DNA from 3 places in the Pseudomonas sp. FP2335 genome. Region 1 is predicted to be linked to each of the others. Evidence: riboswitches for the same ligand, from Rfam matches in the RefSeq annotation. Region 1 holds a riboswitch; each other region holds the start of a gene.
What was found. Region 1 has a riboswitch for cobalamin ahead of PSH81_RS18290 (ABC transporter substrate-binding protein). Riboswitches for the same ligand answer to the same signal wherever they lie in the genome.
Positions count from the first base shown of each region.

Region 2: another riboswitch for cobalamin. It lies ahead of PSH81_RS11410 (CbtB domain-containing protein); the one in region 1 lies ahead of PSH81_RS18290 (ABC transporter substrate-binding protein).
Region 3: another riboswitch for cobalamin. It lies ahead of cobO (cob(I)yrinic acid a,c-diamide adenosyltransferase); the one in region 1 lies ahead of PSH81_RS18290 (ABC transporter substrate-binding protein).

Region 1 is NZ_CP117437.1:4,081,669-4,084,935, reverse strand. It holds gene PSH81_RS18295 (iron ABC transporter permease) at 1-318, opposite strand, end outside; gene PSH81_RS18290 (ABC transporter substrate-binding protein) at 315-1,325, opposite strand; cobalamin riboswitch at 1,442-1,636, opposite strand; gene PSH81_RS18285 (hypothetical protein) at 1,707-2,150, shown strand; gene PSH81_RS18280 (aldehyde dehydrogenase family protein) at 2,302-3,267, opposite strand, start outside.
Region 2 is NZ_CP117437.1:2,554,347-2,557,613, forward strand. It holds gene PSH81_RS11400 (cobalamin biosynthesis protein) at 40-432, opposite strand; gene PSH81_RS11405 (CbtA family protein) at 429-1,127, opposite strand; gene PSH81_RS11410 (CbtB domain-containing protein) at 1,139-1,327, opposite strand; cobalamin riboswitch at 1,424-1,625, opposite strand; cobalamin riboswitch at 2,329-2,529, shown strand; gene cobW (cobalamin biosynthesis protein CobW) at 2,622-3,267, shown strand, end outside.
Region 3 is NZ_CP117437.1:4,334,482-4,337,748, reverse strand. It holds gene PSH81_RS19435 (sorbosone dehydrogenase family protein) at 1-995, opposite strand, end outside; cobalamin riboswitch at 1,095-1,330, shown strand; gene cobO (cob(I)yrinic acid a,c-diamide adenosyltransferase) at 1,410-2,021, shown strand; gene PSH81_RS19425 (cobyrinate a,c-diamide synthase) at 2,018-3,267, shown strand, end outside.

The DNA of each region.
Region 1 (3,267 bases):
CACCAGCACCGCACCTGTCGAGGCGCCGGCGCTGATGCCCAGCAGGTACGGATCGGCCAGCGGATTGCGCAGCAGCGATTGCAGGATCACCCCGCAGGTCGCCAGCCCGGCACCGCAGGCGGCGGCGACCAGCGCGCGGGTCAGGCGGTAGTTCCACACTACGCCTTCGTCGATGGGGTCGAGCACGTAGCCGGCGCCCCACAGTTTATTGGCCAGCACCTGAAGTACGACCTGCGGCGAGATGGCGGTTTCGCCGATGGCCACGCCGGCGAGCACGGCGGCCAGGAGTAGGGCCAGGGCGAGGAGGGCACGAATCATTTCGGCAGGTCGTAGCCGTCGATGGCCGTGGCCAGTTGCTCAAGGCCGTCGAACATGCGGATGCTGGCCTGCAACGCCAGGGCGTCGAGGATGATGATGCGGTTGTTTTTTACCGCATCCATGTTGCGGGTGACCGGGTCGCTGCGCAGGAAGGCGAGTTTCTTTTCATGGTCGTCGGCAGGGTAGCGGCGGCGGTCCATGCGGGCGATGACGAGGAAGGTCGGGTTGGCCTTGGCGATGGTTTCCCAGCCCACGGCGGGCCATTCTTCATCGGACTGCACCACGTTGCGCAGGCCGAGGGTTTGCAGCATGAATTCGGGAATGCCCTTGTGCCCGGCGACATACGGGTCGCTGGCCAGCTCGGCGCTGGAGAACCACACCAGTGCGCTGGCCTGCTTGAGGCCCTTGCTCTGCACGGTGGCGACGGACTTGGCCAGGCGCGCCTTGAGTTCGCCGTTCAGCTGTTGACCGCGGTCCTGCACATCGAAGATCGCCGCCAGTTGGCTGATGCTTTTGTAGATGGTCTCGATGCGGAACGGCTCCAGCCGCGTGCCGTCGGCGCCCACCAGGTTGTCCTTGCCTTCGCAGTCGGAGGGCAGCAGGTAGGTGGGGATCTGCAGTTCGTGGAATTGCTCACGGGTGCCGACCACGCCTTGTGCGCCGACCACCCATTCCAGCTCGGCGGCCACCAACTGCGGGCGCTTGGCGATCACGGCTTCGAAGCTCGGCTCATTGTTGGCCAGGCGTTCGATGCGCTCGTTCTGTGCCTTGAACTGCGGCAGCACACTGTTGAACCACAGTGAGGTGCCGACCACTTTGTCGCCCACGCCCAACGCATAAAGCATCTCGGTGGCGGCTTGGCCAATGGTCACGCTGCGCGCCGGCGCTTGCTGGAAGGTGAGGGTGCTGCCGCAGTTTTCCAGGGTCAGCGGGTAGTCAGTCGGCGCGGCGTGGGCCAGGGCACAAACACTCAGGCCGGTGAGCAGGGCGGTAATGCGTGGCAGCATGGGGCAATCTCCGTTGGGACCGTACAGGGAGCTGGGGCGGTACGGTAGTGGAAATACAGCCATGAACGCTGCCGGTCCGGCAGGCCAGGGATGCCCTTCCCGGACACCCCGCCGGTTGGTGATAACGCTTGGCCGGCAGGTCTCCTGACTGATGCGTCATCGCCACGCTCCGGCCTTCCCGGACAGCGTCCAGTGGCAGTGGGGAGCAGGCTCAGCACCTACAGTTGCGGGGGCAGTTCCGATTGGCGCGGGTGGCCGCGCTTCGGATTCCCTATTAGTCCCGTTGGGGAACCGGCGCGGTATGGTAGTCGATCTTGGACGTGAGGGCGCGTGTCTCTTATGATGCGCGGCCACGGAACCGCCCCATACAAGGAAAATACAGTGAAACGTTTAGTCGCCCTCGCCCTGATCACCCTGCTCGCCGGTTGTGCGACCCAGGGTAAAAGCGAATCGCAGATTTTCGACGAGGCCGCCACTGCCCATGTCATGTCGCTGCCTGCCGGCGCCAACAAGGTGCGTTTGCACAGCGTCAAGATCGCCAGCCATGGTGTGATCGGCGACATGCTGGCGACTGTCCTGGGCGGCGGCGCGAATGCCGGCCAACTCAGGCAAGAACTGCTCAACGCCCAGCGCCTGGGCGACAGTGGGTTCTTGATCATTGGGGCGCGCAGTTCAATCGACGTGGCGGTTGTTGAGAACGCCTGCGAAGGCCTCGGTTTGCAGGGGATGAATATCTACTACGCGGGCAGTGAGGCGCAGCAGGACAAAGTGCGCCACGCGGTTGAACAGGCCCGGGCGCAATTTCACTTCATCAATACCCAGTGACCACCGGTCTGTAGTGAGCGGGCTTGCCCCGCGCTGGGTGGCGAAGCCGCCCCAAACCCAGGCACCTCGGTCTTTCTGATACACCGGGTTGTCTGGATTTGGGGCGGCTTCGCCACCCAGCGCGGGGCAAGGGTGTCAGCCCGGCCGGGGGTTATTTGCGGTCCAGCCACACGGTCTGCGCGTTGCAGAATTCCCGCACGCCGAAGTGTGACAGTTCACGGCCAAAGCCGCTTTTCTTGATCCCGCCAAACGCCACCCGAGGGTCGGACACGCTGAAGGCGTTGACGAAAATCCCGCCGGTTTCCAGGCGGTTGGCTATATCCCGCGCCTTCGCCGCGTCGGTGGTGAAGATGCTCGCGGTCAGGCCGAACTCGCTGTCATTCGCCAGCGCTACCGCGTGGTCGGCGTCGCGGGCGGTGATGATCGAGGCTACCGGGCCGAACAGTTCCTGTTTGAACGAGGTCATCTGGTCGGTGACGCCTGCCAGTACGGTCGGCTCATAGTAGTTGCCGGCACCGGCGACTTTATGGCCGCCCAGTAGCAGGGTCGCGCCTTCTTCAAGAGTCGCCTGGACCTGGCCGTGCAGCTCGTCGCGCAGGTCGAAGCGGGCCATCGGGCCGATGTACGTGGCGGCGGATGTCGGGTCGCCCATCACCAGGGCACGGCTGGCTGCGAGGAATTTTGCGGTAAAGGCTTCGGCCACGCCGGCTTCGATGATCAGACGCTTGGCAGCTGCGCAGACTTGCCCGCTGTTCTGGAAGCGGCCAATCACGGCGGCTTGCACCGCGGCGTCAAGGTCGGCGTCGTTGAGCACGATGAACGGGTCGGAGCCGCCCAGTTCCAGCACACACTTTTTCAGCGCGGCACCGGCCTGGGAGCCGATGGCCATACCGGCGCGCACGCTGCCGGTGAGGGTGACGGCGGCGATGCGCGGGTCGGCGATGGCTTTGGATACGCCGTCGGTCGTCACGTTGATCACTTCGAACAGGCCTTCAGCAAAGCCGGCTTTTTTGAATGCCTGCTGCATCAGGTAGGCGCTGCCCATCACGTTCGGCGCGTGCTTGAGCACGTAGGTGTTGCCGGCGAGCATTGTCGGCACGGCGCCGCGCAGCACTTG
Region 2 (3,267 bases), 1.5 Mb from region 1:
GAAGATTGCTCATGATCGGGAAGGGCGATTATCGGGATTTTAGTCGGCGCAAGCCAACGCAAAGGTGGCCTGGGAGGTTTTTTTGCGGGTGATCAGCAGGCGCGCAGGGGCGCCAGTGAGGTGCTCGGCCAGTGCCAGGGCGGCGCTTTCGGCGATGCCGTAACAGCCGGTATGGGCGAAAGCGACAGCGGATCTGTGGCTCAGGCGGTCGGCATAACCCCCTAGCCCGGCCGCGCTGAAGCAGTGCAGTGGCAGGTTCAACAGCGCGGCCAGGGCGAGTAATCCGGGTTCATCACGTTTGCGATCAATACTCGCCAAGGCCGTAACGTGCCGGCGCTCGATACCACCCTCGGCGAGGGCGGCGTCGAACAGGCTCAGCAGGGTGTGAACATCACAACCCCGCTGGCAGCCCAGGCCGGCCACCAGGGTCATGCCGAGTATTGATCGTCACGGTTGCGGCGGAACAGCCAGGCGCTGATCAGGCCCAGGGCCAGCCAGAACGCCACGTTGGTCAACTGCGATGCGATCTTGAACTGCGCTTCCAGCGCTTCTGGTGCCAGCATCGAATGCACTTCCGGTTGCGGTGCGCCAATCACGTGGGGAACCACCAGGATTGCCGCCCCCAGTACTTTGAGCAGCCAGTTGCGACCGAATACGATCAGCGCGATACCGGCGGCGGTGGACGCTGCGGTACCGATCCACCACGTCTGGCGCAGTGCGAGGTCGGCGGCAGCCGTGCCCGGTAGCTCAGGCGGCAGCCCCAGGGTCGGTGCCAGTACGAAGGTCGCGTAACCAGCCAGCCCCCATAGCAGCCCTTGGGCGGTGCGGGTTGGCGCGCGCAGGGTGTACAGGCCGGCGAGCATCAGTGCGAAACCGACCGCCACTACCAGGTTGCCACCTGTGGTAGAGAGTACGCGCTGCCAGCCGTCTTCCGGCTCCCAGGCTTCGGCGTCGTGGGTATGGGCAGCGGTGCCGGCGGTATGCTCGTGCATCACCTCGGCAGGGGCTTTTTCAAAGGTTTCCGCCTGCAAAATCAGCGGGGCGACCCAGAAACTTTGCAGCAGGGTCAGCAGCAGGGCGGCCAAAAGTCCGGTGAACCCTGCGGTTTGCGCAATACGCTTGATCATGTCGGCAGGTCTCAATGGCACGGGAACGCGGCGCTGTGGCGGGTATCGTGGGCAGCGTTGTGCACCGCCTCGATATGCGAGAAACCGGCGAAATACACCAGGCACGCGCCGAGGATCGACGCACCGATGGCGGCGGTCAGGCGTTGGCTCAGGGTAGAGGTGCGGCTGGCGGAGTGCGAGGTGCTGCTGATGATCGACATGGCGCGTCCCTTTCAGGTGTCTGGGTGAAACGAGCGCATGAAAACCCCGCGAGCCAGGCACGCAGGGTTCTGAACAGCGCCCGCCCACCGCGGGTTTGTTATCTGATTTTTTCGGGCCGGTCTCCGGGCTTGCGAGGGGCTCAATGCCTGAAAACGTCGCCTTCCCATGCCTTGGGCACAGTGGATATGACGTTTCGCTCGCTTACCGTTGCGGGGGCAGCACCGGACTGTCATGCGTACATGAGTCACCGGTTTCCCGTTTCACCCTTTGCAGGGCACCCGAAACAAGATGTGTAGGAGAGCATGGGGGGGGGAGGGGAGTCAATTGGGATGTGGTTTTTGGTGGTGGTGGTGGTGGTGGTGTACATATCCGTTTCTTCGGTAACGGCCGCTTATGGTTCCGCTCTTACAGCGGGTCACTTTGGAAAAGCCCCAAAGTAACCAAAGGGCTCTTGCCCCAACACTCGGCACCTCGCCTAGGCTCGGTGTGCCCTCACTCCGGCTTGAATCCGTGGGCCGCCGTCATGGGCCATCCCTGGCCCAGGACGGCTAACCCGGCGTCCTGCCGGGTTGCCCACGGATTCAAGCCTGCGTTCGGCCAGCGTGTTTAACGGGGCAAGTGAGATCAAAAGCCAGAGCGCGGCGGCCTTAGAGGCGACCGGCATTTTTTATGGTGTTCACCCTCGACTGTGGGATCTGGCTAGCCTGCGATGCAGGCGACTCGGTACATCAGACGCACCCAGTTGATGCCATCGCAGGCAAGCCAGTTCCCACAGGGGAACCCGCCCGCTTTCTCGATCAGGCCGGCTGTCAGGCCGCCCAAATCCATGTCGGATTAAGGGCACACCGAGCCTGGGCGAGGTGCCGAGTGTTGGGGCAAGAGCCCTTTGGTTACTTTTGGGCTCTTTCCTAAAGTGAGCTGCCGTAAGGAGTCGCCGTTACCTAAATAACGGATATGTACACGAACCCAACCCCATCATTGACCATCCCCCAAGCACTGCGTAGCCTTGCACCCTCGAGGTTCTTCGGCCCAGGCCGAAGCTAAGAAGGGAACGCGGTCCAAGCCGCGGCTGCCCCCGCAACTGTAAAGGGTTCAGTTGACTGCCACGCCACTGCCGACAAGGCGGGAAGGCGCAGCCAGCGCCGGTCGCAAGACCTGCAAGCCCCAAGCCAGGAGACCTGCCTCGCAATCGATTTTTCAATTCAACCGGGCGGGGTGATCCGGTGACGAAATCCGCTGCTGCGCACTGTCGCAGGGCCTATCGTCCCGTATGCCCGCCCCCAAGGGCATCCGATGAAAACACTGGCCAAACTCCCCGTCACCATCGTTACCGGCTTTCTTGGCTCGGGCAAAACCACCTTGCTGCGCCATATGCTCGACAACGCCCAGGGCCGTCGTATCGCCGTGATCGTCAACGAATTCGGCGAGTTGGGCATTGACGGTGAAATCCTCAAGCAGTGCTCCATCGGTTGCACCGAAGAAGAAGCCAACGGCCGTGTCTACGAGCTGGCCAACGGCTGCCTGTGCTGCACCGTGCAGGAAGAGTTCTTCCCGGTGATGCGCGAGCTGGTTGCCCGGCGCGGCGACCTCGACCATATCCTCATTGAAACCTCCGGCCTGGCTCTGCCAAAACCCCTGGTACAAGCCTTCCAATGGCCGGAAATCCGTAGCGCCTGCACGGTTGACGCGGTGATCACCGTGGTCGATAGCCCAGCCGTGGCCGCCGGCACCTTCGCCGCATTCCCGGACCAAGTCGACGCCCAGCGCAAACTCGACCCGAACCTGGACCACGAATCGCCGCTGCACGAGTTGTTCGCCGACCAACTGGCCAGCGCCGACTTGGTGATCCTCAACAAATCCGACTTGATCAGCCCGGAAGACCTGGCCCGTGTGCGCCTGGAAGTCGCCGAAGAACTGCCGCCGGCCGTGAAGATCATCG
Region 3 (3,267 bases), 250 kb from region 1:
TAGTCTGGTGCAATCGCCTTGGCCACCAGGTCGAGGTTTTGCGGATTGACTCGCGCATCCACATGCTGCCCGTAGTAGCTGAACGGCCAGCCATAGAAGGCGCCATCCTGAACCGAGGTGATGTAGTCCGGCACCAGGTCGCTACCGATTTCATCGCGCTCGTTCACCGCCGTCCACAGCTTGCCGCTTTGTGGTTCCCAGGCCATGCCGTTAGGGTTGCGCAGGCCCGAGGCGAAAATGCGGTGCTGGCCGCTGGCGCGGTCTACTTCCCAGATCGCCGCCCGGCCTTCTTCTGCCTGCAGGCCGTTTTCACCAACGTTGCTGTTGGAGCCTACGCTTACGTACAGCTTGCGGCCGTCTTTGCTCGCCACCACGTTCTTGGTCCAGTGGTGGTTGATGCTGCCGCCGGGTAGGTCGACCACCTTGGTACCGGCTGCCTTGATCGCGGTTGCTCCCGGTTGGTAGGGGAAGCGCAGCAGCTTGTCCGAGTCCGCCACATACAGATCATTGCCCACCAGGGTCATGCCGAAGGGCGAATTGAGGTTTTCAAGAAATACTGTCCGGGTCTCGGCGATGCCATCGTGGTCGGCATCGCGCAGCAACGTGATGCGATTCGGGCTAGGCACACCTGCACCGGCTCGGCCCATGACCTTTTCCATTACCCAGCCACGAATGCCCTTTGAGTCATCGGGTTTGGGCGGCGCATTGGTTTCTGCCACCAGTACGTCGCCATTGGGCAGCACATACAGCCAGCGCGGGTGGTCCAGGCCCTCGGCAAACGCCGCCACCTGGGTGCCCGCGGCGGGAGTTGGCTTCGCACCCGCAGGCCAGCCGATGGCTGGCGCGATGTTTACCGTGGGGATCAGGGTCTTGTTCGGCTCCGGTAGCTTGGGGGAAGGCCCGGTTCCGTCAGACACTTGCAAGGTCGAACTTTCACCGCAGGCGGCGAGGGCGCCTGCGAACATGATCAGTAGGGCAAGTCGGGTCTTGTGCATGTTTTTCTCCTGGGTACCTGCAAGGGTAGAGGCATGCAGCGGTCCGATGGTTCAAGTGCGAAGCCGGCTTTAATTGACGCTCCACCCCCAACCCTCTACCCTTCGCGACTTGTTCCAGGTGCTCTGTGACCCACGGGTCGACCGAGTGAAACAGGGAAGCCGGTGAGTGAGCGCACTTGTACACAGTGCTGCCGCGATCCCGGCGCTGCCCCCGCAACGGTAAATGAGTCAAGACCCTGCTTTCTGCCACTGTATCGCCCCGCGATATGGGAAGGCGCAGCGTCGGCGATCGCCACTCATGAGCCCGGAGACCGGCCTGAAACATCCAACAGCATCACGGTGGGCGATGCTTGGCTGTCTGTTTTGTCTTTTTCCTGCCCGCCGTTTTTTGTCCAGCCCCAACGGAGAGCTGCCATGACCGATTCCCCTGAACGCGACGAACGCCACCTGGCGCGCATGCTGCGCAAAAAAGCCGTGATCGACGAGCGCATCGCCAACTCGCCCAACGAATGCGGTTTGCTGCTGGTGCTCACCGGCAACGGCAAAGGCAAGAGCAGCTCTGCGTTCGGCATGCTGGCTCGGGCCATGGGCCACGGCATGCAGTGCGGTGTGGTGCAGTTCATCAAGGGGCGCAACAGCACGGGCGAAGAGCTGTTCTTCCGCCGCTTCCCTGAGCAAGTGCGTTTTCACGTCATGGGCGAAGGCTTCACCTGGGAAACCCAGGACCGCCAACGTGACATCGCCGCCGCCGAAGCCGCCTGGGCGGTGTCCCGCGAGCTGCTGCAAGATCCCGCCATCGGCCTTGTCGTGCTTGACGAACTGAACATCGCCCTCAAACACGGCTACCTCGATCTGGACCAAGTACTCAGCGACCTGCAAGCCCGTCCGCCGATGCAACACGTGGTGGTCACCGGCCGTGGCGCCAAGCCCGAGCTGATCGAAATGGGCGACACCGTCACCGAAATGGGCATGCTCAAGCACGCGTTCCAGGCCGGTATCAAGGCACAGAAGGGCGTCGAACTTTGAATCAGCCCCGTCATTGCCCGGCCGTCTTGATCGCCGCACCGGCGTCCGGCCAGGGCAAAACCACCGTCACCGCCGCGCTCGCCCGTTTGCACCGCAACCTGGGGCGCAAGGTGCGCGTGTTCAAATGCGGGCCGGACTTTCTCGACCCGATGATCCACGAGCGCGCCAGTGGTGCGCCGGTGTATCAATTGGACATGTGGATGGTGGGAGAGCAGGAAAGTCGTCGCCTGTTGTGGGAAGCCGCCGGCGAGGCTGACCTGATCCTCATTGAAGGCGTGATGGGCCTGTTCGACGGCACGCCGTCCAGCGCTGACCTGGCGCGCCACTTTGGCGTGCCGGTGCTCGGTGTGATCGACGGCACCGCCATGGCCCAGACCTTCGGTGCCCTTGCGCTGGGCCTGGCGCGTTATCAGCCGGACCTGCCGTTCGCCGGCGTGCTGGCCAACCGCGTGGGCACGCTGCGCCACGCACAATTGCTCGAAGGCAGTCTGACCGAAGGCCTGCGTTGGTACGGGGCGCTGTCCCGCGAGACCGGGATCGAATTGCCCAGCCGCCACCTAGGCCTGGTACAAGCCAGCGAACTGAATGACCTCGACCTGCGCCTCGATGCCGCCGCCCAAGCCCTGGGCAGCAGTTGCGAAGTCGCATTGCCGCCGCCGGTGACGTTCGCTGCGCCGCAGATCATTGAGGCCGAGCCGTTGCTCAACGGCGTACGCATTGCCGTGGCTCGCGACGAAGCCTTCGCCTTCACCTACGGCGCCAGCCTCGATCTGTTGCGGGCGATGGGCGCCGAGTTGCACTTCTTCTCGCCGATCCATGACCGCCAATTGCCTGACGCCGACAGCCTGTATCTGCCGGGTGGTTACCCGGAATTGCATCACCAGGCGCTGTCGGAAAATACCGCGATGCTCGATGCGATCCGTGCCCATCACGCTGCTGGCAAACCACTGCTCGCCGAGTGCGGCGGCATGTTGTACCTGCTGGACTCGCTCACCGATGTCGACGGCCAGCGTGCCGAGTTGCTCGGTCTGCTGCAGGGCGATGCCGTGATGCAAAAGAAACTGGCCGCCCTGGCCCTGCAAAATGTCGAACTGCCGGAAGGCACATTGCGCGGTCACACCTATCACCACTCCCTGACCAGCACCGACTGCACGCCGATTGCCCGTGGCGTGAGCCCCAACGGTGGGCGTGGTGCCGAGGCGGTTTTCCGACAGGGGCGGATGACGGCTTCCTACGTGCACTTTTA